3 regions of the Neobacillus sp. S1227 genome follow, and region 1 is predicted to be linked to each of the others. Evidence: a T-box and tRNA genes for the amino acid it is inferred to sense, from the RefSeq annotation. Region 1 holds a T-box; the other regions hold tRNA genes.

Region 1 (12,576 bases):
GCAGGATGATCAATATGATTCCGATTCCCGCAAGCATTAAGATAACAGTTCTGGAATAGTCACCTTTGGAAATAGTATCCAGATCATGGTGCATGCTTGAAACACCTCCAATAGCAACCTTCGCATTTTCAAGCTTGGTACCTTTAACTGCGCGTTTTACAGCATCTTTAATGACTGGTATTCTGTTTATCGCCTCATTAGAGTATGGGTTCTTATTAAAGACAACATCCATCGTCATGACCTTGCGATCCTTTGACATATAGGCATTCAGAACTTTCGCAAAATCATTGCTGTCTAAAACATCCTGCGGGATATAAAAACCATTTTGCTGCTGCTTGGCTACGCCGGTCAAATAATCTTGGGCACTTACCAGACCATTAGAGACTTGGTTTAATCCATCGGAACTTTGATTTAATCCGTCAGAAAGCTGGTTAATTTGGCTGCCAATATTTTCAAATCCGGACAGAAGTCCCTGCTGGCCATCATTGATGCCGCCCAGACCGTCAGTAAATTTCGGCATATTTGCGACAATTTGCCCCTGACCGTCTTCCATTTGATATAAACCAGACTCAAGTGCCTCGAGTCCCGGAAGGAGCTGTTCCATACCTTTGATTAACTGTTCTTGGCCTGCAATCAGTTTTGCAAATTCGCTATTGGCCGTATAAAGACCGTTTTGTGCTTCTTTAAGGCCTGCGTTAAGCTGATTCAAGCCTGCAGTTAGCTGCTGTGCTGCCGCATAAGCCCCAGTGGCATCCGGATTACCTGGAATGCCTTCAATTACCGCCTTAATAGTTTGATAGTCTTGACTATTCTTGACATCTGAAAAATCTGTTTCTAATTGATTAAAATTAGCTTTCAAGTCAAGGCTGCTGCTTAGTAATTCCAACCCAGCGACCGTTTTTTGATAATTGCTTAATAGAGTGCCCAGCCCAGCTTCTGTTTGTTGATAGCCCGCCAGCAATTGTTTGCTTCCATCTAAAGCTTTTTGAGAATTAATTTTGATTTGGGTTAAGCCTTCTTTAATTTGTGTTGAACCTAAAGCACCTTGCCTAAGTCCTGTTTCGATATCTGAAAGGCCGCTTTGAACCTTTGCCAGATTCGTTTTGATTTCATTCGTGCCAGAGATTAATTGGCTGATACCAGCTGTTGCCTGCTCCATTTTTGGCTGATTAGCTGCCATCTGGCTACTTGCTTCAGAGAGTCCGCCGCTGATTTGTTTAATTCCTTCATTTCCTTTGCCAAGGCCGTCCTCAAGGCTTGCGGCCTGTTTGGAAATATAGAAATCGTCAATTAGTTTGCCGGTCGGGCTGGTGACTGAACGGACAGTTTTGATATCATCGACTTTTTTGAGTTCCTGGCTGATTTTTTCGGTAATAGACAAATATTCAGTGGTGTTCATTTTATCGTCATTTTTAATGACAATTTGTGTTGGCATGGATTCACCAGGACCGAACGAATCTGCAATTAGATTGTACCCCTTAATAGATGGATATTCATCGCTGATTTCTTCAAGCGAATTAAATGATAATTGATCCTTATACGTAAATAGGAAAGGTAATGCGATAATGGCAACAAGAATAAAAGCAATCAATGGACGTTTCAAGGCAAAGTTCCCCATTACACCCCATATCTTACTATCGCCGTGTTCAATCTTCCCCTTAGCTGGCCAAAACAATTTTTTCCCAAGGACTGCCATGAAAAATGGTACCACCGTGATAAGTGCAATTAATAATATCGCTACTCCAACTGCCACCGCAGCGGCGGATTTGTATAGCTGGAAGGTGGAGAAACCTATCGAAGCAAATCCGATTAACACGGCCGCTCCGCTAAAAAAGACCGTTTTTCCAGCTGTTTTGTATGTTTTAATGATGGCCTCAGATACATTTTCATCCACTGATAATTCCTCTTTAAAGCGGCTTAAAAGCAGGATGCAATAATCCGTTCCAATCCCGAAGAGAACGGCAACCAAGAAAATCTGGGTAAAGGTTGATAATGGAAAGTTCACCTTATCTACTAAAATAGCTACAATGGATTGCGCTGTCAGATAGCTAAATCCTACCGTTATCAAAGGGATAATAGGTGCCACTGCTGATCTAAAGACAAGCAGCAGCACTGCTAAAATGAAAACTACCGTAATACCTTCGGTTTTTTTCAGACCTTCCTGGGAGTTTGTGATGAGGTCCTCGCCAATCACCCAGCTGCCGGTATAGTAATGATCAAGTTTGACATCATCCATTGCTTTATTTAATTCTTTGACAATTTCTTTAGCTTCTCTATCATTCGAAGTAACTTTAATGGAGACTAAAATTGTTTTACCGTCCTTTGAAACCAACTGATCCTTCAGTTCTTCTTGTGTGAAATGGGTGAGGATTTCGGTAATTCCAAGCGTCTCTTTATTTTTTTCTAGTTCTTTAATCGCTTTTTCAGCCTCTGCAAAGTCGTCCTTCGTTAATTTTTTTTCACTATGGAAGACAAGAGCGGTTTGCAAGGAATTACCCTTATTTTCACTAGACTGAACATCCTTGAGAACTTTTTCGGCAAGGGTGGAGGGGTAGCCTTCAGGAACGGAAATTTGCCCTTTCTCTCGAACGAGATTTTCCATATTTGGCGCAGCTATAAAAAGCGCAGCGATGACTGCTATCCAAGCGATTAAGATAAACCATTTCCCTTTAATAATGGCTCTCACTTGTTATTCCCCCAGTTCTTCCAGTTTCTTGTTATCCAATATTTTTGCTAGTTTTTCATACGTGTTAATAAAGTTTGTGATTTCGGTTTCATCGAACTGTGTAATGATAGATTCAACTAATTGATGGACTTTTTCTTGGGCACTTTGAAACAGTTCGACGCCTTCTTTGGTTGGTGTTAAATAAACCACTCTCCGATCTTTTTCGTCTCTAGTTCGTTGTATTAAGCCTCTATCCGTCATTCGAGTGATAATAGCTGTTATTGCACTTTTATTGACCTGAAAAGCTTCGGCCAATTCCGTCGAGGTACATTCTCCTGTCTTCTGGATATATCTTAAGATGTAGTGCTGGTCATTGGTTAATTCGTTCCCAAGCTGATTTTTAATTAGGGCCTCCGCTTTTCTATGTACCTGAAAAGAAATGTTTACATAGCGGTCAATTAAATCCTGAATTGTGTTGTTATCCATTTTGCTTCCACCCCATTAATTTATAAAAAAGTAGTTAACCTATTGAATTATTCACCTGTTAAACTATATAACAAAGTAAATATTGTGTCAATTAGGAACAATGAGCAAAAAAAAAGACCTTGATTATATAACAATCAAGGCCATTTCTCTATATGTTTTTGTAGTCTTTTTCTTTTCGTGATTCTTCTAATTAGATATATGCCAGCAATCAATGCCAGTACATTTAATGAATCGCCAAAGTTAATCGTTAAACTGAAATGATTATTAACATTAACATCATTTTTATTGTTGTTTGTAGTAGGACCACTTTTTAATCCCGGTTCTTTCTTTATCACATCCTGCCCCCCCTTAGAAATCTATCATTTCTCTATTGATATTCGGGGCAAGGGGGGAAAATGCTAGATTTTAAAAATTGTTTTTTTATCCTTATCTTCGGTTTACTCTTCATCTTTTTCCTTATCTACAGCATTATGAAAAATGCGTTTCAGGGCTTCATTTTGCATTCTCATGTATTCAAGCAATGCTTCTTTTTCCTCCTCATCGAGCACGAGTTCATCCTTTTTTTCCTGTTTCATGCAAACCACCCCAATTTAGCTATTAATAGCATTTTAACTGATTCGGAACGTCAATTAAAGAGGTATCAAAAATTAAAAAATGGCGATAATGGTTATTGCTGATGAAAAATATTCCTTTGAAGGAATTGACTTTTAGCTATGGGAAATATATAATTTTTTCAAAAATATAAACTGAAACAATGACGGGGATTAGTAAAATGAAAAGGTCTTACCAAGAGAGGGAGCCATTGGTGCGAGGTTTCTTAAGACGGTCATTTGAACCTGCCTCCGAGTTCTGTATCGGATGGATTGAAGATACATGCGGATCAAATCCGTTATCATGGAAAGAGTATAAAGCATTCGCTTTATGAATTTAGGGTGGTACCGCCAGGCCTTGGTCCCTTTTTAGGATCAGGGCCTTTTTATATGTAAAAAATTAAATGCGTCTATAGCAGGCGCTGGAGCGGGAAATATTTTTTAGAAAATGATGAGGTGTCAAAATGGCTAAGGAATTTGTAAAAGATATTACTGCGATGGATGAGGACTTCGCGCAGTGGTATACAGATGTTGTCACAAAAGCAGATTTAATCGATTATTCAAGCGTTCGCGGTTCGATGATTATTCGGCCATACGGATTTGCCCTGTGGGATAATATCAAAAATGAACTGGACCGCCGCATTAAAGAAACGGGGCATGAAAATGTGTATATGCCTTTATTTATTCCGGAAAGCCTGCTGCAAAAGGAGAAGGACCACGTTGAAGGGTTTGCTCCTGAAGTTGCCTGGGTAACTCACGGAGGCTCTGAAGAACTTGCTGAAAGACTGGTAGTTCGCCCGACTTCTGAGGTTTTATTCTGCGAGCATTATAAAAATATCATCCATTCTTATCGTGATTTACCAAAACTATATAACCAATGGGCTAACGTTGTCCGTTGGGAGAAAACAACCCGCCCATTCTTAAGAACATTGGAGTTCTTATGGCAGGAAGGCCACACAGCACACGCAACAGACGAAGATGCGATGGAAGAAACGATCAAAATGTTAAATGTGTATGCTGAGGTTCTTGAAGGGATCCTAGCTATTCCAGTTGTAAAAGGGCAAAAAACTGAAAAAGAAAAGTTCGCCGGTGCAAAAGCCACCTTTACTGTTGAAAGCTTGATGCATGATGGAAAGGCGCTTCAGTCAGGGACTTCCCATCACTTTGGCACAGGCTTTGCTGAAGCATTCGGAATCCAATACACTGACAAAGATGGAAAACTGCAATATGTTCATCAAACATCATGGGGCTTTACAACAAGGGTTATCGGTGCACTAATTATGGTTCACGGCGATGACCGTGGTCTTGTCATTCCGCCAAAGGCTGCACCAACTCAAGTAATGATTGTTCCAATTGCGCAGCATAAAGAAGGCGTGCTTGATTTTGCGTATGAATTGAAAAATTCTCTTGGCAAAGTGGCTCGTGTCGATATTGATGCCAGTGATAAAAAGCCAGGCTGGAAGTTCAATGAGTATGAAATGAAAGGTATCCCTGTCCGTTTGGAAGTTGGTCCAAAGGATATCGAAAACAAGCAGGTAGTTTTGGTACGCCGCGACACTTTGGAAAAAATCGTCGTTTCTATGGACCAATTAGAAGAGAAGCTTGCTGCGCTCCTTGAGGAGATTCAGTCGAACCTGTACAACAAAGCATTGAAGCATCGTGAAGAAAGAACATCGGTTGCCACGACACTTGCTGAATTAAAAGAATCTTTAGAAGCAAAGCCAGGCTTTATCAAAGCTATGTGGTGCGGCGAGTTGGACTGCGAAGAAAAAATCAAAGAAGATACCGGGGCTACATCTCGTTGTATCCCATTCGAACAGGAAAAAGTATCAGCTAAATGCGTTTGCTGCGGAAAAGACGCAGATAAGATGGTTTACTGGGCAAAAGCATATTAATAAATACCTTTTTGGGGGGCTCTTTCAAAACGGAAGAGCCCATTTTTTTGGAGGTGCATAATAATGAAACCTATTTTACTAGATTTCCCAGAAGAATTTTACACAGAAAGATTAGTTATTCGTAAGCCGATGCCGGGTGACGGGAAAGCGGTGTATGAGGCAATGCAGACTTCTTTGACCGAACTGAAGCCGTGGATGCCCTGGGCCCACCGCGATCAATCTCCAGAAGAGGTAGAGGCTAACATGCGTGAAGCGCATGCGAAATTCCTCGCTAGAGAAGATCTGCGATTGCATATTTTTCATAAAGAAACCGGTGAATTTATTGCATCTTCCGGATTGCATAGGATCAATTGGGATGTTCCCAAATTTGAAATTGGCTACTGGATTGATACACGGCATAGTGGAAAAGGTTACATAACGGAAGCAGTTGAGAGGATTACCAATTTTGCCTTTCAAGAATTAAAAGCCAAGCGGGTTGAAATCCGCTGTGATTCCCAAAACGTGAAAAGCAGGGCCATTCCTGAACGTCTGGGGTTTGACCTGGAAGGCATTTTAAAAAATGATAGTAATTCTGTTGATGGAAATGAACCGAGAGATACATGTGTTTTTGCAAAAATAAAATAAAGGAATAAAAATACTCGACCACTAGAGTCGAGTTTTTATATTATCTAGGGATGTTACTAAATAATATTTTGTAATCGCTAAATATTCACGAAAATATGATTTTGGGACAGCGATCAACGGTGTTTCCGCAGGAAGCCCTTGTACCTTTAGGTCTGCGTCAGCTGCAAGTGATAAGGCACGATAGAGATGAAAGTCATTCGTTACTACAACACCATCTTTAGCAGATATCGGAATGAGCTTTTTTGAAAAACGTATATTTTCATATGTATCAGTTGATTTAGCTTCTAAAACAATCCGAGATTCGTTAATCCCAAGTTTCTGCAGTTCTCTTTTAATACATTCTGCTTCAGATATATCCTCTCCGGGACCTTGCCCTCCCGAAGCAATAGCTATCGTCCTCGAGTTTTTCTTTAAATATTTGGCAGCTGCATCTATTCGGCTTACTAATGTTAACGATGGTTCGGTGCCTTTCACTCTAGCGCCTAGAACAATTAGGTAATCAGCATTTTTAGATGGAACTACACCATAATTTAAGGAAATCTTATATTGTAAAAGGGCTGCATAAATGATCCCCGCCGCAAATATTACCCAAAACAATAAAAATACTTTTTTTCGAATCCTTACCATTAATTTTGCACCTCAATAATTTACTAATAATCTTTATTTTACATTATAAATGAATTAGCTGGAAAATTTTGCGGACTAAAGTAATAGTCTGAATTATTCAAAAATAGCAAAATGTGATTTACATCACTTTCACTCTATGATTTATATCATATAATTCATTACGGATATACAATTCACTACATATATAGTGGAAACACAAAGAGGAGTGATAAAGATGTTAGAACAAAAAACAATTGACATTATTAAATCAACAGTTCCAGTTTTAGAACAACACGGTGAAAAAATTACGACCCGCTTTTATCAGCTTATGTTCGGGAACCATCCTGAATTATTGAACATTTTCAATCATGCTAACCAAAAACAGGGAAGACAGCAAAAAGCTCTTGCCGGAACGGTGTATGCTGCAGCAATGTATATTGACAATCTTGAAGCCATTATTCCAGTTGTCAAACAAATCGCCCACAAGCATAGAAGCCTCGGTATCAAACCTGAGCATTATCCGATTGTTGGAAAACATTTGTTACTTGCCATCAAGGATGTTTTAGGAGATGCAGCAACTGATGAAATTATCGATGCCTGGGCTCAAGCTTATGAAGTAATTGCTGGTGCCTTCATCAGTGTGGAAGCAGAAATGTATGACCAAGCAGCTAATCAAACAGGCGGCTGGGACGGTTTCCGCAACTTTATCGTTGAACACAAGGTTGTCGAAAGTGATGTCATTACCTCCTTCTATTTAAAGCCTGAAGACCAAAAAGAAATTGCCGGCTTTGAACCAGGTCAATATATTAGTATTTTACTAGAGATTGAAGGGGAAAAGTTTACCCATATCCGTCAATACAGCTTATCAGATGCTCCGGGAAAAGATTACTATCGAATCAGCGTGAAACGCGAGGCTGGTACTCCAAATCCGGATGGAATCGTATCTAATTACCTTCATGATGAAGTAAAAGAAGGAGACATTTTAAAGGTAAGTGCGCCAGCAGGGGATTTTGTGTTAAATACTGAAAAAACGAATCCGGTCGTATTACTTAGCGGCGGTGTAGGTTTAACGCCAATGATGAGTATGTTAAAGACAGTCGTAGAACTTCAGCCGGAAAGAAAGGTAACCTTCGTCCATGCGGCTGCAAATGGTAATGTCCATGCGCTTAGGGAAGAAGTTGAAGAACTTGCACAGCTTGACAATGTAAATAGCTGCATATTCTACGATGCTCCAACAGAAGATGATCGCCAAAACAACCGGTTCGATGTTGAAGGCTATGTGACACGTGAATGGTTGCAAGAGAATGTTGCAATCGAAGATGCTGAATTCTATTTCTGCGGACCGGTTCCATTCATGAAGGCCATTAATGGCTATTTAAAAGGACTTGGGGTAACTGAAGAGAGAATCCACTTTGAATTCTTTGGACCAATGGGAAGTTTAGAAAATAATGAAAAAGATTCAGCCATTGCCGAACGTTCTGAGGACTTAGTTACAGTTTAATAAACAAAAACCCGAATTCCCAAGAATGGAAATTCGGGTTTTATTTTTTGCTAATAGGAAAGTATAAATTCAACTATGTCTCTGTCTTCGTCCTATCGGACTCGCCAATCGGCGAGTTTTCATTTATTCACAAACCCAGGAAAGACCTGTCGTCCCGACCCCGGTATGAACTCCTGCAACGGTTATCAGCATCATTATCTCGGTTTTCAGGTTTGGAAAGGTTTCATGGAGCAATTTCTCCAGTTCTGAAGCCTTTTTTGAATCGTTCGCGTGAAGAATAGCCGCTTTTTGGACCTTTTTTGTTTCCAAATCTTCTTTTAATGTTTTTATTAGCCAAGCAAAGGCTTTTTTATCGGAACGGACCTTATCTTTAATTTTTGCTGTACCTTCCTCGATGGCTAATATCGGCTTAATATTTAGAAGAGATGCTAGGATTTTTTGTCCGCCTGAGACGCGGCCGCTTTTGTGCAGCTGATCGAGATTAGAAGGGACTAAAAATAGGCGCGTATGATCACGCAAAGCATTTAACTGGTTTACAACCTCTTCAATTTCAAGTCCCTGTTCAACAAGCTCAATCCCTCTATTAATAATAAAGGAAAGCGGATATGAACCTGTAAGAGAATCAATTGCGTAAAGTGTAAAGCCAGCCATATTAGCGGCTAATACGGAAGTTTGATAGGTACCGGTTAGAACACTTGATGCATGGATAGCAATCCCGAAATCATATTCCTCCTTCAACCTTTCATAGAGCTCTAGGAAATCATTGATGGACGGCTGGGACGATTGAAATTTTCCATCCTCATTTTTCATTTGTTCATAAAATTCCTCTTGAGTAATATCAATCGTTTCCTTGTAAAATTCATCGTTAATAACAACGTGCAGCGGGACAACATGTATGTCATTTTTCTCGATAAATTCCAAAGAGAGAGAAGATGTTGTATCGGTAATCCATGCGATCTTTGCCTTGTTCATAAGTCCTCTTCCTTCCGCGTATTTCAATAGATGTATTGACTTTTGTAATAGCTTACATTTTAGATTAACAAATCATGTAGTTTTCATAACTACATAAAAGATACTAGAATCGTATTATTGAGTCAATAAATATTTTTAGTTTCGCTTAAAATTCACAATTCAAATTTGCTTCCCAAACAATTAGTGTTTAAATTAAAAGATAGAAGAAGGTCAGAAAGGATGAACAAATTGGGTAAGAATTCAATTCGTGCGATAACGGGCGTGGCAGCCCTCCTTTGTCTCCTCTGGCTGGCAGGACTTGGCTGGGCAGTTGGGGAATATTATGCAGGTCCATCAGAAAAAATCTCAAAGCCATCCGTTTCGGAGCAGAAAGCTGAACATAAAAAGGGTTTAGTCGTAGTGGCTCTGGGAGATTCTTTAACACGAGGAACAGGTGATGAGACGGGTAAAGGCTATGTAGGTGTCCTAGTAGACGAAATCAAGGAAAAAACCAAAAAGACTGTTCAACTGACCAACCTCGGCATTAATGGCCAAAGATCTGAGCAGCTTCGCAATCAGGTTCAGGAGGAGGAGGTCGGAAGACAAATCCAAAAGGCAGATGTTGTGCTGGTGACGATTGGCGGCAACGATTTGTTTCGAGGCGGGCAGGGTTTAATAGATTTTCAAGCGGTAGATATAACAGCCATCGAGAAAAAATATCTGGATAATTTGAATTTTATTTTCACTGAAATCCGCAAGCATAACCAGACTGCCAATGTGTTCTTTGTTGGTTTATACAATCCTTTCATAGAATTAAATCAAGGAAAAGAAATGTCTAAAGTCGTTCGAAAATGGAATTACGACAGTGCTGAAGTTAGTGCCGTATTCCCTAAAATCGTATTTGTTCCGACGTTCGATTTATTTGAATTGAAGGTAAATGATTATTTATATTCGGATAAGTTCCACCCAAATCAAAAAGGGTATCGGCTAATAGCTGAACGAGTAGCTGCATTGATGACATGGTAAGGAGTTAAACCTATGGAGAAAAAAATAACATTGTCCGTTAGGGATTTGAAAAAAGTAATTGGGCGTAAAGAGATTATCAAGGGATTAAGCTTTGAGTTGCGGGAAGGAGAGGTATTCGGTTTCCTCGGGCCAAATGGCGCTGGCAAAACAACGACAATCCGTATGCTTGTCGGTCTCATCAAGCCAACCTCCGGAACAATACAAATTTGTGGTTTTAACATTAGAGATCATTTTCAAAAGGCCATGGAAAATCTGGGCTGTATTGTCGAAAATCCAGAGTTATACCCATATTTGTCGGGCTATAATAACCTGCTTCATTTTGCGCGAATGCTAGATGGGATCGGCGAAGAACGAATTAAGGAAGTAACCGAGCTTGTCGGCTTGACCGAAAGAATACAAGATAAAGTAAAAACTTACTCACTTGGTATGCGGCAGCGCCTGGGAATCGCCCAAGCACTATTAGGAAATCCGAAGGTCCTTATTCTAGATGAGCCGACAAACGGACTAGATCCTGCCGGAATTCGTGAAATGCGGGAATTTATCCGCTTTTTGGCTGAACAGGAGGGCTTGAGTGTCCTTGTCTCGAGCCATTTATTAAGTGAAATTCAGTTATTGTGTGACCGTGTTGCCATTATTTCAAAAGGTGCCATCATTCGCATTGATACTGTTGAAAAGTTGTTATCAAATCGTGAAAGAGTCGTCTGGCGTCTTGCTCCGTTTGACAAAGGAAAACAAGTATTAGAAGGTATGACAGCAATAGAAGAAAAAGAAGACGGTACCATTTTAACAGAGTTCGACGAACAAAGAACGCCTGAATGGAATAAACAACTTGTTGAAGCTGGGGTTTCGGTGCTTGAATTTCATCGTAAGCTTCCTGTACTCGAAGATTTGTTCCTTGAGCTTACTGGGGGTGAGACAATTGCATAAATTGATTCAAAATGAAATGCTTAAGCTGATAGCCAAGAAACGATTAATCGTAATTGGCATCATCATTGGGGTCCTTGTCATGTTGTTTACTTATGCTCAATATAAGCAGATTGAAACACAGCGGGAGAAATTGGGCACCAGTGATTGGCGGACCATCCTTCAGCAGCAGATTGTCGACACAACCAACCGGTTATCGAGCAGCCGGATTTCAGACGAATGGAAAAAACAACTGCAAATCTCGCTTCAGCAGCAGCAGTATTACCTTGAACATGATATAAATCCCTCAGAACCTGGGGCGCCAACTTTTATGAGGATTTTTCTAGAAAATTCGATTGACCTGTTTATTCCTTTGATGGTGATGGTAATAGCCAGTGACTTAGTTTCATCTGAACATAGTCTGGGCACTGTCAAACTGCTTTTAACTCGACCTGTCAAAAGGTGGAGAATCCTCTTGAGCAAATACATAACACTTTGCCTGGCAGTTTCATTAATTATTGCCATTGCCGGAATTCTCTCATATGGAATTTCTGGACTTGTTTTCGGATACAAAGGGTGGGGTACACCGATCCTGACTGGATTCAGCGTTACCGATACTGGGTTAAATACATCCGATGTAAGGCTCTTAAGTCTTTGGAAGTTTTTATTAATGGATTTTGGACTCGTTTGGTTTGTGGCCATCGTCGTAGGCACCTTGTCGTTTATGTTATCGGTTTTAATCCGCAGTACCGCGGCAGGCATGGGGGTTATGCTGGCAGCCTTAATTTCTGGGGCGATTTTAAATAACATGGTTTCATCGTGGAAATCGGCCAAATACTTTTTTATGGTGAATTTAAGACTAACGGACTATATGAAGGGGAACGCACCACCAATTGAAGGTATGACGCTGTCGTTTTCATTGCTCACTCTTTTTGTGTGGTGGGCGGCAGCATTAATGGTATCGTTTATGATTTTTACTAAGCGGGATGTTTACTAAATTAACATTTGTTAGAAATTTTAAATTTTTGTAAAATAAAAGGTGTAAATGAAGTAAATGGGGGGGATTCAATATGTCATTTGTCGTCAAAAAAATTGATCATGTTCAACTAGCTGCTCCAAAAGGTTGTGAAGAAGAAGCGAGAAAATTTTTTGGAGAAATTTTAGGATTAGCCGAGGTGGAGAAACCGGAGGAATTAAAGAAACGCGGTGGCGTTTGGTTTGAGTTTGGTACGTTCCAAATTCATATTGGGGTAGAGGAGCCCTTTAGCCCCGCTAAAAAAGCCCATCCTGCCTTGGTTGTGGAAAACATCACTGCCTTAAAAGAGCATC
Region 2 (6,449 bases), 2.1 Mb from region 1:
AGGGCTTTTACCTTCTATGGCCGGCCTTTCCAGACCGCTTCATCTACCCCGTTCCTTTGTAACTCCATGTTGAGTGTCCTACAACCCCGAAAGGCAAGCCTTTCGGTTTGGGCTGTTCCCGTTTCGCTCGCCGCTACTCAGGGAATCGCGTTTGCTTTCTCTTCCTCCGGGTACTTAGATGTTTCAGTTCCCCGGGTCTGCCATCAATACCCTATGTATTCAGGTAAAGATACTGCTCCATTACGAACAGTGGGTTTCCCCATTCGGAAATCTTCGGATCGGCGCTTACTTACAGCTCCCCGAAGCATATCGGTGTTAGTCCCGTCCTTCGTCGGCTCCTAGTGCCAAGGCATTCACCGTGCGCCCTTTCTAACTTAACCTAAAAGGTTTTTACTCTTAAAAATAAGAGAGAAAAACTAAAATGGCGATTACTCGGTTCTTACTTGGTTACTTCTTCTTTTACGATTATCTAGTTTTCAAAGAACGAAAGTTTTGAGAGATAATTCCCTCAAAACTAAACAAACAAGAAACAATCAAACAAACGTGTATTGTCTGGCTCATAGGTCCAGCTTATATCCTTAGAAAGGAGGTGATCCAGCCGCACCTTCCGATACGGCTACCTTGTTACGACTTCACCCCAATCATCTGTCCCACCTTAGGCGGCTGGCTCCTTACGGTTACCCCACCGACTTCGGGTGTTACAAACTCTCGTGGTGTGACGGGCGGTGTGTACAAGGCCCGGGAACGTATTCACCGCGGCATGCTGATCCGCGATTACTAGCGATTCCGGCTTCATGCAGGCGAGTTGCAGCCTGCAATCCGAACTGAGAATGGTTTTATGGGATTGGCTCCACCTCGCGGCTTCGCTGCCCTTTGTACCATCCATTGTAGCACGTGTGTAGCCCAGGTCATAAGGGGCATGATGATTTGACGTCATCCCCACCTTCCTCCGGTTTGTCACCGGCAGTCACCTTAGAGTGCCCAACTGAATGCTGGCAACTAAGATCAAGGGTTGCGCTCGTTGCGGGACTTAACCCAACATCTCACGACACGAGCTGACGACAACCATGCACCACCTGTCACTCTGTCCCCCGAAGGGGAAATTCCTATCTCTAGGAGTGTCAGAGGATGTCAAGACCTGGTAAGGTTCTTCGCGTTGCTTCGAATTAAACCACATGCTCCACCGCTTGTGCGGGCCCCCGTCAATTCCTTTGAGTTTCAGCCTTGCGGCCGTACTCCCCAGGCGGAGTGCTTAATGCGTTAGCTGCAGCACTAAAGGGCGGAAACCCTCTAACACTTAGCACTCATCGTTTACGGCGTGGACTACCAGGGTATCTAATCCTGTTTGCTCCCCACGCTTTCGCGCCTCAGCGTCAGTTACAGACCAGAAAGCCGCCTTCGCCACTGGTGTTCCTCCACATCTCTACGCATTTCACCGCTACACGTGGAATTCCGCTTTCCTCTTCTGCACTCAAGTCCCCCAGTTTCCAATGACCCTCCACGGTTGAGCCGTGGGCTTTCACATCAGACTTAAAGGACCGCCTGCGCGCGCTTTACGCCCAATAATTCCGGACAACGCTTGCCACCTACGTATTACCGCGGCTGCTGGCACGTAGTTAGCCGTGGCTTTCTGGTCAGGTACCGTCAAGGTACCGGCAGTTACTCCGATACTTGTTCTTCCCTGACAACAGAGCTTTACGACCCGAAGGCCTTCATCGCTCACGCGGCGTTGCTCCATCAGACTTTCGTCCATTGTGGAAGATTCCCTACTGCTGCCTCCCGTAGGAGTCTGGGCCGTGTCTCAGTCCCAGTGTGGCCGATCACCCTCTCAGGTCGGCTACGCATCGTCGCCTTGGTGAGCCGTTACCTCACCAACTAGCTAATGCGCCGCGGGCCCATCTGTAAGTGTCAGCCGAAACCGACTTTCAACCTTCCCTCATGCGAGGGAAGAAATTATCCGGTATTAGCTCCGGTTTCCCGAAGTTATCCCAGTCTTACAGGCAGGTTGCCCACGTGTTACTCACCCGTCCGCCGCTAATCAACAGGAGCAAGCTCCTATTGATTCGCTCGACTTGCATGTATTAGGCACGCCGCCAGCGTTCGTCCTGAGCCAGGATCAAACTCTCCAATAAAGTTGAGTTGATTAGCTCAAAAATGTTACGTTGGCTTTGTTTCATTCGAAACCAATATTATTGTTTGTTGACGTTTTTGTTTGTTTAGTTTTCAAAGAACTATCATTCTAAAGTGGAGCGGGTGATGGGAATCGAACCCACAACAACAGCTTGGAAGGCTGTGGTTTTACCACTAAACTACACCCGCATATAAAATTATGATGGTCGGGAAAACAGGATTCGAACCTGCGACCCCTTGGTCCCAAACCAAGTGCTCTACCAAGCTGAGCTATTTCCCGATATTGGAGTTGAACTTTATAACGCGCCCGACAGGAGTCGAACCCATAACCTTCTGATCCGTAGTCAGACGCTCTATCCAATTGAGCTACGGGCGCTCTTTTAAATCAACTTTTATATCTTAACACATTCGATTTATGATGTCAACATGTTTTTTTGGTGCGGCCGAGAGGACTTGAACCTCCACGGTGTTGCCACCACTAGGCCCTCAACCTAGCGCGTCTGCCATTCCGCCACGACCGCATTTTAAATTAGTGACAAAGAAAATCATAACATGTTTCCTGAAGTTTTTCAACAGGAAATTATTGGTGCGGGTGAAGGGAGTCGAACCCCCACGCCTTGCGGCGCCAGATCCTAAGTCTGGTGCGTCTGCCAATTCCGCCACACCCGCATAAAATGGCTGGGCTAGCAGGATTCGAACCTACGAATGACGGAGTCAAAGTCCGTTGCCTTACCGCTTGGCTATAGCCCAATATATATTATTTTTTAAAAGAGAAAGAAACAGGAAATGACTTTATTCATTCCCCATTCCTGATGACCCCTACGGGATTCGAACCCGTGTTACCGCCGTGAAAGGGCGGTGTCTTAACCGCTTGACCAAGGGGCCGATATTTTCACCTGGCGGAGAAGGAGGGATTTGAACCCTCGCGCCGCTTACGCGACCTACACCCTTAGCAGGGGCGCCTCTTCAGCCACTTGAGTACTTCCCCAATATGGCTCCGCAGGCAGGATTCGAACCTGCGACCGATCGGTTAACAGCCGATAGCTCTACCACTGAGCTACTGCGGAATAATAACAAATATGACGTTGTTTAATAAGGTGTTGCCCTATCGACTCTTTAAATTATAATGACGTCTCTATCTAAAGTCAATACGAACTTTCATAGAAATAAATGGTTTTTCAAACTTTCATTCCAACAGATATTCTCTAACCTTTTCTAATTTCCCTTTGCACTTTCCACAAACATAGCGACTTGTATCTATGCTTCTTCTACGCTGATATGGAAGACTGCACTTTGTACATTTATATAAAAGGATTTTTTTAGCTTTACGTTTTCTTTTTGGGGCATCCGGAAGCTGATTGCAAAACCTTGGTGCTCCCACCTTTTTTAAGAGTGTTTTAAAATCTAAATCACGATGCTTGTATCCCTTACCTTCAAGATGAAGATGATAGTGAACGAGCTCATGTTTAATGATCCCAATTAATTCTTGTTCGCCAAGCTGCTCCAAATACTTTTTATTAATTTCGATATTATGTGTCCCCAAAAGGTATCTGCCGCCAGTTGATCTGAGCCGAGAATTAAAGGTTGCCTTATGTTTGAATGGCTTCCCAAAGTACTCCAATGAGATTTTTTCCACCATCAATTGAAGCTCTAAATCCTTCATTTAAGGTTCCCTCACTTTCTTTGCGAACGTGACAACCTATTATAGCATATATTGTATATACCCTTGTGGAGAAACTTTTCGGGAGGTTTGATTTATGCCTACTTGGTTTCAAAACCAAATGAAAAGAGCATTTTATGAAAAAAATCGATATCAAATCAAGCTGTTAAATCAATGCTGGTTTTTTTACAGAAAAAAACACTGCTAAGCAGTGTTTTCGCTTTTTGCTTTTTAACACATATATTTCAACTATGCCTTTTTCTTCGTCATAACGGACTCGCGCAATCAGCGAGTTTTTATTATTTTGCTGGAGGAAGCATCGTTAAGGCTACCCGGCCTTTTTTCATATCAACCGAATCTACCCAGACGGTTACTACATCCCCTACCGAAACAATATCGAGCGGATGTTTGACGAATCGATTGCTTAGTTTTGAAATATGAACAAGCCCGTCCTGTTTAACCCCAATATCTACAAAAGCTCCGAAATCAACAACATTTCTAACAGTACCTTGGAGCTCCATTCCGGATTTTAGGTCTTCTAGTTTTAGAACATCTTTTTTCAAAAGCGGACGCGGCAAGTCGTCACGCGGATCACGTTCCGGTCTTACAAGTGCGTCAACAATATCCTTCAATGTTAACTCACCAATGGACAACTCTTCAGAAACTGACTTCAAATCAAGGCCGTTCAAGGCAGATTTCAACTCTTCAGACCCTAGGTGAGCCGTTGTAAAGCCAAGGTTTTTAAGTAGTTTTTCTACCTCTTTGTAATTTTCCGGGTGAATTCCGGTCCGGTCCAGTGGCTGTTTTCCATCTAATACCCTCAGGAAGCCCACCGCTTGTTCATAGGTCTTTGCACCAAGGCGAGGAACCTTTTTTAATTGCGAGCGGCTGGTGAATTTCCCTTCCTCATCGCGCATTTTCACAATATTATTGGCAGCTGTTTTATTAAGGCCAGCGACATACTGAAGTAAGGAAGATGAAGCAGTATTCACATTCACGCCGACCTGGTTAACTGCCGTTTCCACGACGAAATGGAGTGATTCGGACAAAAGTTTCTGCGATACATCATGCTGGTATTGGCCGACACCTACTGATTTCGGATCTATTTTAACCAATTCCGCAAGCGGGTCCTGCAGACGGCGGGCAATTGACACGGCACTCCGTTCTTCTACCTGGAAGTCCGGAAATTCCTCTCTTGCAAGATCGGAAGCAGAATACACACTTGCCCCGGCTTCATTCACAATTAGATAAAAGATTTCTCCCTCAACTTCTTTTAAAATATCAGCTACGAATTGCTCTGTCTCTCTAGAAGCCGTCCCGTTTCCGATTGCAACCATCTCAACCTTATAGTCCAGCAATATTTTAATAAACTTGTCTTTTGCTTCCTCAAGTTTCGCCTTCGGCGGGTGCGGGTAAATGACATCAATCTTTAAGACCTTCCCGGTTTCATCCACAACCGCCAGCTTACAGCCTGTCCGATAGGCAGGGTCTACACCTAAAACGATTTTTCCCTTTAAAGGCGGCTGGAGGAGAAGGTTTCTCAAATTCTCTGAGAATATATGAATAGCTTGGGTCTCCCCCTTTTCTGTCAACTCACTGCGGATTTCTCGCTCAATTGATGGCTGGATTAATCTTTTATAGCCGTCTTCGATTGCTTCCAATACAAATGAAGCTGCCGGTGAGTGCTCCTTTTTAACCCATTTTCTGGACAAATACGAGATGATAATATCTGGGTTAATTTTGATATACACTCTTAGAATGTCTTCTTTTTCACCGCGGTTTAAGGCAAGGATACGGTGAGGAACAATTTTATTTACAGGCTCTTCATATTCGTAGTACATTTCGTATACGTTTTTCTCGTCCTTTTCCGCTTCCTTTACAACAGAGACAACCGCACCGGATTTAAAGGTTTCCCGGCGGATCCATTTTCGGCCCTCCGCATCGTCAGACACCATTTCCGCAACAATATCCTTTGCGCCGGCTAGCGCCTCTTCAATTGTAAGAACTTCTTTTTCTTCTGATAAAAATTCCTTCGCCTTTTCTTCAACACTTTCTTTTGGGAATGTCAGCAGCCATTCCGCAAGCGGCTCTAAGCCTTTTTCTTTAGCTATTGTAGCCTTGGTTCGTCTCTTTTGTTTATAGGGACGGTATAGGTCTTCCACCTCTTGGAGCTTTTCAGCCTTTACGATGCTTTTTTGGAGTTCCTCGGTCAGCTTTCCTTGTTCCGCAATGATCCGGAGAACTTCTTCTTTTCTTTGCTCGAGGTTTTGTATGTATTGCCAGCGATCTAAAATATTTCGAATTTGCACCTCATCTAGGGCACCGGTCATTTCTTTACGATAGCGAGCGATGAATGGGACTGTATTTCCTTCATTCAGCAAGGAAATGACATTTTTCACTTGTTTATGGCTGATTGCCAATTCAGCTGAAATTTTTCCTAACAGCTGATCGTCTTTTATTACTGTTTCGGTCACTTAACTATTCCTCCATTCATTTTATATCCATTGTAGCAAATTAAAAGTGCCGTTTCATTATTAAGAGGCAGGGAGGAGCTCTCGTTACTGTCGGATATTATTGGCGGATAAGACCCACTTACTGTCGTATAGCCTCTCGTTACTGTCGCGACGCCAGCGGATAACTTCCTATTACTGTCGCATAA
Region 3 (12,576 bases), 2.2 Mb from region 1:
GATTAAAATTCGAGTATATATATGATTTTCCGTCTCCCCTGGATGTTACTAAAGGTCTTTCCAACACAGATAAACTTCGTCTGATTTCCTGTAAGAAGGCATTTACAGAGTTATCATTAGCCCTAACGATTAGTCTTGCTAAATGTTCATCGTCAAGCTTTGATGTGTCTGTAATAATGTCTATATAACGGCTACCACGGTCAGCCATTCCTATAGGATGCTCGATTTTGTGGGATTTATGGATATTATAAGGAGTTCCATCCGGTGCAATTTTTGTTTCGTAAAATTTGTGAGTTGCGAGCTTTCTATTCATATATTCAACAGCTAAGTCATACACCGAAAGTTCTTCTAGCCCATTGTCTTCTGCCCATTCCTTTAAATATTTTTTTGATTCAATAAATTCCTTATAAGCTTCTTCTCTGGAAAGTGTCTTATCAAAACCATTAACAAAGTAATGTAATTTATCTTGACCGATTTCTTCTGAAAATGCCTTCTTAATAGCTGCTTTCAAAACCATATCATCATCGCTGACGATACGCCATTTATCCGATTTCACCAGTTGTTTAATTAAAAACATCTGAGCCATAGTTGTATAGGTATGGTTAATGTGTAAGCCATCAACATATTTTTTTCTTTGGCTGAATTCATTTAATTCCCGATAATAGTCTTGCATATTTTGTGTATCCGTTGTTGTCGGCTCCATTGGAAAGTAGGAGTATCTAGTATATTTGGCATTTTTGCGAAGCTCTATCGGCAGATGATCATCTTTGTAGAATTCAGTATGAAATTTAATTTGTTCAAAATCAACATCCCAATCATAAGCAACATCTGCTCGAAAAACATAACGAGAATCTAACTCGCTGGTTATAACAGTTTGTGTTTGAATTTGTTTTTCGCTTACCTCTCCAGGTAATTTTTTTTGTCCCTTTTTACGGACGTTGTTCAAATAATACGCCATCATATCCGTATTCAGCCATATTCTTGGAAAATTCTTTTTAGCAAATTGCTTTGTTTCTCGAGTTTCTAAAAATTCTAGACAACATCGATATAACCATTCCAATTTATCATAATAAGTACCTCTCCCTATACCTAAAATTTCGCAGGTTCTAGATACTGGCACACGATTTATTAAATGTTTAGCGAATTGCAAAAGAATATCATTTCTTTTTTGGTTATAGGAAGTGGTTCTTGATTTATCAGGCAAGATATTTGTGTATTTTTTACACTTCTTACATTGAACTTTTTGGGCTTTAGAGGACGCTATTCCTCGTTTATAAAAAGTTTTTGGATTGGTAAAATAGGATTCTGGATTTACACAATCTTCTTTATGGAAACTATATTCAGGCTCTAACCGAATAACCGAATTAATACGAATCAAACGTTCTATTTCAGTAGCTAATGACCAATTTGAAATAGCTTTTGTTAGACATCCCAAAGTTGGTGCTCCGTTTGGTTCAGTAGGATCCGGAACACAATTTAGTAAACGATTTTTTTTACCAGTCAATTTATACCTGCTGCTTTTACCAATGTTATATTTTACCTGTGGTTGTTTATGGTTCTTGCAAAACGGATCAGAACAGTAATTAAGTTGGATTTCAAAATCTTTATCGTTCCAATAAAGATGGACAGGCTTATATATCTCACTAATATATTTTGTCTTCATTTTTTTATCTGAAAGTTTATTGTAATCAATTTCTCGTTGTTGCAATTCTTCAAATGATATACCTGAATCAATACGGCATACAGGATCATTAATGTCGGCCAACCGTTTAATTTTAACCATCGATTAAACCTAACTCACGCTTCATACGTATATTACTACGTTTACCTTCCACATATGTAATGAAATCTTCATCTTCTAATAAATACGGTAACAATTCTTCCAATAGTTGTGATTGGGTTAAACCAGTATAGTCCGAATAATGTTCTAGAATTTTTCGTGATTTAAATGACATTTTGAATGCTACATCCTCGGTATTGATATACTTTGGTTTAATTTTGATTTTCATTTCCTTATCTCCTATTTATCGGTAAATTTATGTTCGCCAATTTGTGTATGAAATTGTAATGCAATTTGTGGACTTACAGAAAACTCTGTAAGTCTGTTTTTTTACATACAAATAGCACTACAAATACAGACAATAATATTACCATAATACCTATATATCAACAAAAATAGACCATCAAATTTAATTACAATTTGATGGTCTATTTCATTTAAAATTTAATGTTTTGTGACAGGTATCAGAACCCGTTACTGTAAAAGGTTGTCTTTTTTATATGCCCGGCAGCGTCCTACTCTCACAGGGGCTTTCGCCCCAACTACCATCGGCGCTGAGAAGCTTAACTTCCGTGTTCGGGATGGGAACGGGTGTGACCTTCTCGCCATTGCTACCGGACCTATTGAGTTAGAGGTTTCATTCCCTCAAAACTAGATAATGCAGAAGAAGTAAATAAGAACGAGTTCGCCAAATTACATTGTTCATTGTCTAGCTCCAGCGTCCAGCAACTAGTGTCCTTCGGTCTTTTCCCTACGATAAGTCAACATCGATTCGCTTGCGCTCATCGTGTTTCCTTTATCTCAGTCAAAGCCCTCCAGGCCATACGTTGCTAACCGGCCGCTTCCGCTTTTCGATTTGGTTAAGTCCTCGATCGATTAGTATCAGTCAGCTCCACACGTCACCGCGCTTCCACCTCTGACCTATCAACCTGATCATCTTTCAGGGATCTTACTAGCTTGACGCTATGGGAAATCTCATCTCGAGGGGGGCTTCATGCTTAGATGCTTTCAGCACTTATCCCGCCCGCACATAGCTACCCAGCGATGCCTTTGGCAAGACAACTGGTACACCAGCGGTGCGTCCATCCCGGTCCTCTCGTACTAAGGACAGCTCCTCTCAAATTTCCTGCGCCCACGACGGATAGGGACCGAACTGTCTCACGACGTTCTGAACCCAGCTCGCGTACCGCTTTAATGGGCGAACAGCCCAACCCTTGGGACCGACTACAGCCCCAGGATGCGATGAGCCGACATCGAGGTGCCAAACCTCCCCGTCGATGTGGACTCTTGGGGGAGATAAGCCTGTTATCCCCAGGGTAGCTTTTATCCGTTGAGCGATGGCCCTTCCATGCGGAACCACCGGATCACTAAGCCCGACTTTCGTCCCTGCTCGACTTGTAGGTCTCGCAGTCAAGCTCCCTTGTGCCTTTACACTCTGCGAATGATTTCCAACCATTCTGAGGGAACCTTTGGGCGCCTCCGTTACATTTTAGGAGGCGACCGCCCCAGTCAAACTGCCCACCTGACACTGTCTCCCACCCCGATTTAGGGGTGCGGGTTAGAATTTCAATACAGCCAGGGTAGTATCCCACCGACGCCTCCACCGAAGCTGGCGCTCCGGTTTCTCAGGCTCCTACCTATCCTGTACAAGCTGTACCAAAATTCAATATCAGGCTACAGTAAAGCTCCATGGGGTCTTTCCGTCCTGTCGCGGGTAACCTGCATCTTCACAGGTACTATAATTTCACCGAGTCTCTCGTTGAGACAGTGCCCAGATCGTTACGCCTTTCGTGCGGGTCGGAACTTACCCGACAAGGAATTTCGCTACCTTAGGACCGTTATAGTTACGGCCGCCGTTTACTGGGGCTTCGATTCAGAGCTTCGCGTGAGCTAACCCCTCCTCTTAACCTTCCAGCACCGGGCAGGCGTCAGCCCCTATACTTCGCCTTGCGGCTTTGCAGAGACCTGTGTTTTTGCTAAACAGTCGCCTGGGCCTATTCACTGCGGCTCTTCGGGGCTATTCACCCCAAAAAGCACCCCTTCTCCCGAAGTTACGGGGTCATTTTGCCGAGTTCCTTAACGAGAGTTCTCTCGCTCACCTTAGGATTCTCTCCTCGCCTACCTGTGTCGGTTTGCGGTACGGGCACCATTCATCTCGCTAGAGGCTTTTCTTGGCAGTGTGGAATCAGGAACTTCGGTACTATATTTCCCTCGGCATCACAGCTCAGCCTGATGAGAAGCGGATTTTCCTACTTCTCAGCCTAACTGCTTACACGCACATATCCAGCAGTGCGCTTACCCTATCCTCCTGCGTCCCCCCATCACTCAAACGATAAAGAGGTGGTACAGGAATATCAACCTGTTGTCCATCGCCTACGCCTTTCGGCCTCGGCTTAGGTCCCGACTAACCCTGAGCGGACGAGCCTTCCTCAGGAAACCTTAGGCATACGGTGGATGAGATTCTCACTCATCTTTCGCTACTCATACCGGCATTCTCACTTCTAAGCGCTCCACCAGTCCTTACGGTCCAGCTTCAACGCCCTTAGAACGCTCTCCTACCGCGGACACCACAAGGTGTCCACCCACAGCTTCGGTGATACGTTTAGCCCCGGTACATTTTCGGCGCAGAGTCACTCGACCAGTGAGCTATTACGCACTCTTTAAATGGTGGCTGCTTCTAAGCCAACATCCTGGTTGTCTAAGCAACTCCACATCCTTTTCCACTTAACGTATACTTTGGGACCTTAGCTGGTGGTCTGGGCTGTTTCCCTTTTGACTACGGATCTTATCACTCGCAGTCTGACTCCCACGGATAAGTCATTGGCATTCGGAGTTTGTCTGAATTCGGTAACCCGATGAGGGCCCCTAGTCCAAACAGTGCTCTACCTCCAAGACTCTAACTACGTGAGGCTAGCCCTAAAGCTATTTCGGAGAGAACCAGCTATCTCCAAGTTCGATTGGAATTTCTCCGCTACCCACACCTCATCCCCGCACTTTTCAACGTGCGTGGGTTCGGGCCTCCATCCAGTGTTACCTGGACTTCACCCTGGACATGGGTAGATCACCTGGTTTCGGGTCTACGACTACATACTATTTCGCCCTATTCAGACTCGCTTTCGCTGCGGCTCCGTCTCTTCAACTTAACCTCGCATGCAATCGTAACTCGCCGGTTCATTCTACAAAAGGCACGCCATCACCCATGAACGGGCTCTGACTACTTGTAGGCACACGGTTTCAGGTTCTCTTTCACTCCCCTTCCGGGGTGCTTTTCACCTTTCCCTCACGGTACTGGTTCACTATCGGTCACTAGGGAGTATTTAGCCTTGGGAGATGGTCCTCCCTGCTTCCGACCGGATTTCACGTGTCCGGCCGTACTCAGGATCCACTCAGGAGGGAACGAAGTTTCGACTACAGGGCTTTTACCTTCTATGGCCGGCCTTTCCAGACCGCTTCATCTACCCCGTTCCTTTGTAACTCCATGTTGAGTGTCCTACAACCCCGAAAGGCAAGCCTTTCGGTTTGGGCTGTTCCCGTTTCGCTCGCCGCTACTCAGGGAATCGCGTTTGCTTTCTCTTCCTCCGGGTACTTAGATGTTTCAGTTCCCCGGGTCTGCCATCAATACCCTATGTATTCAGGTAAAGATACTGCTCCATTACGAACAGTGGGTTTCCCCATTCGGAAATCTCCGGATCAGCGCTTACTTACAGCTCCCCGAAGCATATCGGTGTTAGTCCCGTCCTTTATCGGCTCCTAGTGCCAAGGCATTCACCGTGCGCCCTTTCTAACTTAACCTAAAAGGTTTTACTTACTCTTAAAAATAAGAGAGAAAAACTAAAATGGCGATTACTCGGTTCTTACTTGGTTACTTCTTCTTTTACGATTATCTAGTTTTCAAGGAACAAGGCTACTGACTTCAATCACATCATGATTAAACATCAGAGCGTTACTTCTTGCAGCCTTGCGACGAGCTGAAGATTACTTCTTCGAACTACTGTGGCGCAGGAGCAAAAAATTAAGTTTTGAGAGATAATTCCCTCAAAACTAAACAAACAAGAAACAATCAAACAAACATGTATTGTCTGGCTCACAGGTCCAGCTTATATCCTTAGAAAGGAGGTGATCCAGCCGCACCTTCCGATACGGCTACCTTGTTACGACTTCACCCCAATCATCTGTCCCACCTTAGGCGGCTGGCTCCTTACGGTTACCCCACCGACTTCGGGTGTTACAAACTCTCGTGGTGTGACGGGCGGTGTGTACAAGGCCCGGGAACGTATTCACCGCGGCATGCTGATCCGCGATTACTAGCGATTCCGGCTTCATGCAGGCGAGTTGCAGCCTGCAATCCGAACTGAGAATGGTTTTATGGGATTGGCTCCACCTCGCGGCTTCGCTGCCCTTTGTACCATCCATTGTAGCACGTGTGTAGCCCAGGTCATAAGGGGCATGATGATTTGACGTCATCCCCACCTTCCTCCGGTTTGTCACCGGCAGTCACCTTAGAGTGCCCAACTGAATGCTGGCAACTAAGATCAAGGGTTGCGCTCGTTGCGGGACTTAACCCAACATCTCACGACACGAGCTGACGACAACCATGCACCACCTGTCACTCTGTCCCCCGAAGGGGAAATTCCTATCTCTAGGAGTGTCAGAGGATGTCAAGACCTGGTAAGGTTCTTCGCGTTGCTTCGAATTAAACCACATGCTCCACCGCTTGTGCGGGCCCCCGTCAATTCCTTTGAGTTTCAGCCTTGCGGCCGTACTCCCCAGGCGGAGTGCTTAATGCGTTAGCTGCAGCACTAAAGGGCGGAAACCCTCTAACACTTAGCACTCATCGTTTACGGCGTGGACTACCAGGGTATCTAATCCTGTTTGCTCCCCACGCTTTCGCGCCTCAGCGTCAGTTACAGACCAGAAAGCCGCCTTCGCCACTGGTGTTCCTCCACATCTCTACGCATTTCACCGCTACACGTGGAATTCCGCTTTCCTCTTCTGCACTCAAGTCCCCCAGTTTCCAATGACCCTCCACGGTTGAGCCGTGGGCTTTCACATCAGACTTAAAGGACCGCCTGCGCGCGCTTTACGCCCAATAATTCCGGACAACGCTTGCCACCTACGTATTACCGCGGCTGCTGGCACGTAGTTAGCCGTGGCTTTCTGGTCAGGTACCGTCAAGGTACCGGCAGTTACTCCGATACTTGTTCTTCCCTGACAACAGAGCTTTACGACCCGAAGGCCTTCATCGCTCACGCGGCGTTGCTCCATCAGACTTTCGTCCATTGTGGAAGATTCCCTACTGCTGCCTCCCGTAGGAGTCTGGGCCGTGTCTCAGTCCCAGTGTGGCCGATCACCCTCTCAGGTCGGCTACGCATCGTCGCCTTGGTGAGCCGTTACCTCACCAACTAGCTAATGCGCCGCGGGCCCATCTGTAAGTGTCAGCCGAAACCGACTTTCAACCTTCCCTCATGCGAGGGAAGAAATTATCCGGTATTAGCTCCGGTTTCCCGAAGTTATCCCAGTCTTACAGGCAGGTTGCCCACGTGTTACTCACCCGTCCGCCGCTAATCACCGGGAGCAAGCTCCCAGTGATTCGCTCGACTTGCATGTATTAGGCACGCCGCCAGCGTTCGTCCTGAGCCAGGATCAAACTCTCCAATAAAGTTGAGTCGATTAGCTCAAAAATGTTACGTTGGCTTCGTTTCATTCGAAACGAATATTATTGTTTGTTGACGTTTTTGTTTGTTTAGTTTTCAAAGAACTATTTAACCTGACGCTCAGAGGCGACTTTTATATATTAACAAGATAAAATAACAATGTCAATATATTATTTAAAATAATTGGTGGAGCCTAGCGGGATCGAACCGCTGACCTCCTGCGTGCAAAGCAGGCGCTCTCCCAGCTGAGCTAAGGCCCCGTAGAAATGGTCGGGAAAACAGGATTCGAACCTGCGACCCCTTGGTCCCAAACCAAGTGCTCTACCAAGCTGAGCTATTTCCCGAACTATTAAATTTGATGGCGCGCCCGACAGGAGTCGAACCCATAACCTTCTGATCCGTAGTCAGACGCTCTATCCAATTGAGCTACGGGCGCATTATTTAATAAATGGTGCCGAGGACCGGAATCGAACCGGTACGGTAGTCACCTACCGCAGGATTTTAAGTCCTGTGCGTCTGCCAGTTCCGCCACCCCGGCAAATATGGAGCGGAAGACGGGATTCGAACCCGCGACCCCCACCTTGGCAAGGTGGTGTTCTACCACTGAACTACTTCCGCGAAACTTAAATGGTGCGGGTGAAGGGAGTCGAACCCCCACGCCTTGCGGCGCCAGATCCTAAGTCTGGTGCGTCTGCCAATTCCGCCACACCCGCATATTAAAATGGTGAGCCATGAAGGACTCGAACCTTCGACCCTCTGATTAAAAGTCAGATGCTCTACCAACTGAGCTAATGGCTCGAAATAATTAGTTTCTCCAAAAAAACATAGTTATTCTGCTTAAAATCCCTTCGGGATTTCGCGCACGCCTCCGCTGATGTAACTCAAGGAGATAAGAAGCGTGGTGCCGGCTAAAGGACTTGAACCCTCAACCTACTGATTACAAGTCAGTTGCTCTACCAATTGAGCTAAGCCGGCATAATAATATGGTGGAGGATGACGGGATCGAACCGCCGACCCTCTGCTTGTAAGGCAGATGCTCTCCCAGCTGAGCTAATCCTCCATATATGATGGCCCGGCAGCGTCCTACTCTCACAGGGGCTTTCGCCCCAACTACCATCGGCGCTGAGAAGCTTAACTTCCGTGTTCGGGATGGGAACGGGTGTGACCTTCTCGCCATTGCTACCGGACCTATTGAGTTAGAGGTTTCATTCCCTCAAAACTAGATAATGCAGAAGAAGTAAATAAGAACGAGTTCGCCAAATTACATTGTTCATTGTCTAGCTCCAGCGTCCAGCAACTAGTGTCCTTCGGTCTTTTCCCTACGATAAGTCAACATCGATTCGCTTGCGCTCATCGTGTTTCCTTTATCTCAGTCAAAGCCCTCCAGGCCATACGTTGCTAACCGGCCGCTTCCGCTTTTCGATTTGGTTAAGTCCTCGATCGATTAGTATCAGTCAGCTCCACACGTCACCGCGCTTCCACCTCTGACCTATCAACCTGATCATCTTTCAGGGATCTTACTAGCTTGACGCTATGGGAAATCTCATCTCGAGGGGGGCTTCATGCTTAGATGCTTTCAGCACTTATCCCGCCCGCACATAGCTACCCAGCGATGCCTTTGGCAAGACAACTGGTACACCAGCGGTGCGTCCATCCCGGTCCTCTCGTACTAAGGACAGCTCCTCTCAAATTTCCTGCGCCCACGACGGATAGGGACCGAACTGTCTCACGACGTTCTGAACCCAGCTCGCGTACCGCTTTAATGGGCGAACAGCCCAACCCTTGGGACCGACTACAGCCCCAGGATGCGATGAGCCGACATCGAGGTGCCAAACCTCCCCGTCGATGTGGACTCTTGGGGGAGATAAGCCTGTTATCCCCAGGGTAGCTTTTATCCGTTGAGCGATGGCCCTTCCATGCGGAACCACCGGATCACTAAGCCCGACTTTCGTCCCTGCTCGACTTGTAGGTCTCGCAGTCAAGCTCCCTTGTGCCTTTACACTCTGCGAATGATTTCCAACCATTCTGAGGGAACCTTTGGGCGCCTCCGTTACATTTTAGGAGGCGACCGCCCCAGTCAAACTGCCCACCTGACACTGTCTCCCACCCCGATTTAGGGGTGCGGGTTAGAATTTCAATACAGCCAGGGTAGTATCCCACCGACGCCTCCACCGAAGCTGGCGCTCCGGTTTCTCAGGCTCCTACCTATCCTGTACAAGCTGTACCAAAATTCAATATCAGGCTACAGTAAAGCTCCATGGGGTCTTTCCGTCCTGTCGCGGGTAACCTGCATCTTCACAGGTACTATAATTTCACCGAGTCTCTCGTTGAGACAGTGCCCAGATCGTTACGCCTTTCGTGCGGGTCGGAACTTACCCGACAAGGAATTTCGCTACCTTAGGACCGTTATAGTTACGGCCGCCGTTTACTGGGGCTTCGATTCAGAGCTTCGCGTGAGCTAACCCCTCCTCTTAACCTTCCAGCACCGGGCAGGCGTCAGCCCCTATACTTCGCCTTGCGGCTTTGCAGAGACCTGTGTTTTTGCTAAACAGTCGCCTGGGCCTATTCACTGCGGCTCTTCGGGGCTATTCACCCCAAAAAGCACCCCTTCTCCCGAAGTTACGGGGTCATTTTGCCGAGTTCCTTAACGAGAGTTCTCTCGCTCACCTTAGGATTCTCTCCTCGCCTACCTGTGTCGGTTTGCGGTACGGGCACCATTCATCTCGCTAGAGGCTTTTCTTGGCAGTGTGGAATCAGGAACTTCGGTACTATATTTCCCTCGGCATCACAGCTCAGCCTGATGAGAAGCGGATTTTCCTACTTCTCAGCCTAACTGCTTACACGCACATATCCAGCAGTGCGCTTACCCTATCCTCCTGCGTCCCCCCATCACTCAAACGATAAAGAGGTGGTACAGGAATATCAACCTGTTGTCCATCGCCTACGCCTTTCGGCCTCGGCTTAGGTCCCGACTAACCCTGAGCGGACGAGCCTTCCTCAGGAAACCTTAGGCATACGGTGGATGAGATTCTCACTCATCTTTCGCTACTCATACCGGCATTCTCACTTCTAAGCGCTCCACCAGTCCTTACGGTCCAGCTTCAACGCCCTTAGAACGCTCTCCTACCGCGGACACCACAAGGTGTCCACCCACAGCTTCGGTGATACGTTTAGCCCCGGTACATTTTCGGCGCAGAGTCACTCGACCAGTGAGCTATTACGCACTCTTTAAATGGTGGCTGCTTCTAAGCCAACATCCTGGTTGTCTAAGCAACTCCACATCCTTTTCCACTTAACGTATACTTTGGGACCTTAGCTGGTGGTCTGGGCTGTTTCCCTTTTGACTACGGATCTTATCACTCGCAGTCTGACTCCCACGGATAAGTCATTGGCATTCGGAGTTTGTCTGAATTCGGTAACCCGATGAGGGCCCCTAGTCCAAACAGTGCTCTACCTCCAAGACTCTAACTACGTGAGGCTAGCCCTAAAGCTATTTCGGAGAGAACCAGCTATCTCCAAGTTCGATTGGAATTTCTCCGCTACCCACACCTCATCCCCGCACTTTTCAACGTGCGTGGGTTCGGGCCTCCATCCAGTGTTACCTGGACTTCACCCTGGACATGGGTAGATCACCTGGTTTCGGGTCTACGACTACATACTATTTCGCCCTATTCAGACTCGCTTTCGCTGCGGCTCCGTCTCTTCAACTTAACCTCGCATGCAATCGTAACTCGCCGGTTCATTCTACAAAAGGCACGCCATCACCCATGAACGGGCTCTGACTACTTGTAGGCACACGGTTTCAGGTTCTCTTTCACTCCCCTTCCGGGGTGCTTTTCACCTTTCCCTCACGGTACTGGTTCACTATCGGTCACTAGGGAGTATTTAGCCTTGGGAGATGGTCCTCCCTGCTTCCGACCGGATTTCACGTGTCCGGCCGTACTCAGGATCCACTCAGGAGGGAACGAAGTTTCGACTACAGGGCTTTTACCTTCTATGGCCGGCCTTTCCAGACCGCTTCATCTACCCCGTTCCTTTGTAACTCCATGTTGAGTGTCCTACAACCCCGAAAGGCAAGCCTTTCGGTTTGGGCTGTTCCCGTTTCGCTCGCCGCTACTCAGGGAATCGCGTTTGCTTTCTCTTCCTCCGGGTACTTAGATGTTTCAGTTCCCCGGGTCTGCCATCAATACCCTATGTATTCAGGTAAAGATACTGCTCCATTACGAACAGTGGGTTTCCCCATTCGGAAATCTCCGGATCAGCGCTTACTTACAGCTCCCCGAAGCATATCGGTGTTAGTCCCGTCCTTTATCGGCTCCTAGTGCCAAGGCATTCACCGTGCGCCCTTTCTAACTTAACCTAAAAGGTTTTACTTACTCTTAAAAATAAGAGAGAAAAACTAAAATGGCGATTACTCGGTTCTTACTTGGTTACTTCTTCTTTTACGATTATCTAGTTTTCAAGGAACAAGGCTACTGACTTCAATCACATCATGATTAAACATCAGAGCGTTACTTCTTGCAGCCTTGCGACGAGCTGAAGATTACTTCTTCGAACTACTGTGGCACAGGAGCAAAAAATTAAGTTTTGAGAGATAATTCCCTCAAAACTAAACAAACAAGAAACAATCAAACAAACATGTATTGTCTGGCTCACAGGTCCAGCTTATATCCTTAGAAAGGAGGTGATCCAGCCGCACCTTCCGATACGGCTACCTTGTTACGACTTCACCCCAATCATCTGTCCCACCTTAGGCGGCTGGCTCCTTACGGTTACCCCACCGACTTCGGGTGTTACAAACTCTCGTGGTGTGACGGGCGGTGTGTACAAGGCCCGGGAACGTATTCACCGCGGCATGCTGATCCGCGATTACTAGCGATTCCGGCTTCATGCAGGCGAGTTGCAGCCTGCAATCCGAACTGAGAATGGTTTTATGGGATTGGCTCCACCTCGCGGCTTCGCTGCCCTTTGTACCATCCATTGTAGCACGTGTGTAGCCCAGGTCATAAGGGGCATGATGATTTGACGTCATCCCCACCTTCCTCCGGTTTGTCACCGGCAGTCACCTTAGAGTGCCCAACTGAATGCTGGCAACTAAGATCAAGGGTTGCGCTCGTTGCGGGACTTAACCCAACATCTCAC

The links. A T-box is a leader RNA that pairs with one kind of tRNA and senses whether it is charged. The one in region 1 lies ahead of proS (proline--tRNA ligase), so its partner is inferred to be a tRNA-Pro.
Region 2: it has a tRNA-Pro gene. The T-box ahead of proS (proline--tRNA ligase) is inferred to sense a tRNA for this amino acid. The anticodon was not compared.
Region 3: it has a tRNA-Pro gene. The T-box ahead of proS (proline--tRNA ligase) is inferred to sense a tRNA for this amino acid. The anticodon was not compared.

What each region holds. Positions count from the first base shown of each region.
Region 1 covers NZ_AP038276.1:2,317,549-2,330,124, forward strand. Annotated here, with positions in the region: gene ACZ5AE_RS11790 (MMPL family transporter) at 1-2,686, opposite strand, end outside; gene ACZ5AE_RS11795 (MarR family winged helix-turn-helix transcriptional regulator) at 2,690-3,151, opposite strand; gene ACZ5AE_RS11800 (hypothetical protein) at 3,286-3,486, opposite strand; gene ACZ5AE_RS11805 (hypothetical protein) at 3,589-3,726, opposite strand; T-box leader at 3,897-4,111, shown strand; gene proS (proline--tRNA ligase) at 4,206-5,636, shown strand; gene ACZ5AE_RS11815 (GNAT family N-acetyltransferase) at 5,700-6,260, shown strand; gene ACZ5AE_RS11820 (YdcF family protein) at 6,282-6,878, opposite strand; gene hmpA (NO-inducible flavohemoprotein) at 7,102-8,367, shown strand; gene ACZ5AE_RS11830 (DegV family protein) at 8,491-9,339, opposite strand; gene ACZ5AE_RS11835 (SGNH/GDSL hydrolase family protein) at 9,568-10,344, shown strand; gene ACZ5AE_RS11840 (ABC transporter ATP-binding protein) at 10,357-11,271, shown strand; gene ACZ5AE_RS11845 (ABC transporter permease) at 11,264-12,244, shown strand; gene ACZ5AE_RS11850 (VOC family protein) at 12,318-12,576, shown strand, end outside.
Region 2 covers NZ_AP038276.1:240,720-247,168, reverse strand. Annotated here, with positions in the region: rRNA gene ACZ5AE_RS01370 (23S ribosomal RNA) at 1-380, opposite strand, end outside; rRNA gene ACZ5AE_RS01365 (16S ribosomal RNA) at 583-2,132, opposite strand; tRNA gene ACZ5AE_RS01360 (tRNA-Gly) at 2,246-2,319, opposite strand; tRNA gene ACZ5AE_RS01355 (tRNA-Pro) at 2,334-2,410, opposite strand; tRNA gene ACZ5AE_RS01350 (tRNA-Arg) at 2,433-2,506, opposite strand; tRNA gene ACZ5AE_RS01345 (tRNA-Leu) at 2,566-2,651, opposite strand; tRNA gene ACZ5AE_RS01340 (tRNA-Leu) at 2,715-2,799, opposite strand; tRNA gene ACZ5AE_RS01335 (tRNA-Gln) at 2,806-2,880, opposite strand; tRNA gene ACZ5AE_RS01330 (tRNA-Glu) at 2,944-3,015, opposite strand; tRNA gene ACZ5AE_RS01325 (tRNA-Ser) at 3,028-3,118, opposite strand; tRNA gene ACZ5AE_RS01320 (tRNA-Asn) at 3,123-3,197, opposite strand; gene ACZ5AE_RS01315 (SprT family protein) at 3,317-3,793, opposite strand; gene cmpA (cortex morphogenetic protein CmpA) at 3,888-3,998, shown strand; gene ACZ5AE_RS01305 (Tex family protein) at 4,090-6,264, opposite strand.
Region 3 covers NZ_AP038276.1:88,974-101,549, reverse strand. Annotated here, with positions in the region: gene ACZ5AE_RS00520 (insertion element protein) at 1-1,783, opposite strand, end outside; gene ACZ5AE_RS00515 (hypothetical protein) at 1,776-2,009, opposite strand; rRNA gene rrf (5S ribosomal RNA) at 2,283-2,399, opposite strand; rRNA gene ACZ5AE_RS00505 (23S ribosomal RNA) at 2,637-5,572, opposite strand; rRNA gene ACZ5AE_RS00500 (16S ribosomal RNA) at 5,890-7,439, opposite strand; tRNA gene ACZ5AE_RS00495 (tRNA-Ala) at 7,619-7,694, opposite strand; tRNA gene ACZ5AE_RS00490 (tRNA-Pro) at 7,702-7,778, opposite strand; tRNA gene ACZ5AE_RS00485 (tRNA-Arg) at 7,794-7,870, opposite strand; tRNA gene ACZ5AE_RS00480 (tRNA-Leu) at 7,884-7,972, opposite strand; tRNA gene ACZ5AE_RS00475 (tRNA-Gly) at 7,978-8,052, opposite strand; tRNA gene ACZ5AE_RS00470 (tRNA-Leu) at 8,063-8,147, opposite strand; tRNA gene ACZ5AE_RS00465 (tRNA-Lys) at 8,157-8,232, opposite strand; tRNA gene ACZ5AE_RS00460 (tRNA-Thr) at 8,334-8,409, opposite strand; tRNA gene ACZ5AE_RS00455 (tRNA-Val) at 8,419-8,494, opposite strand; rRNA gene rrf (5S ribosomal RNA) at 8,505-8,621, opposite strand; rRNA gene ACZ5AE_RS00445 (23S ribosomal RNA) at 8,859-11,794, opposite strand; rRNA gene ACZ5AE_RS00440 (16S ribosomal RNA) at 12,112-12,576, opposite strand, start outside.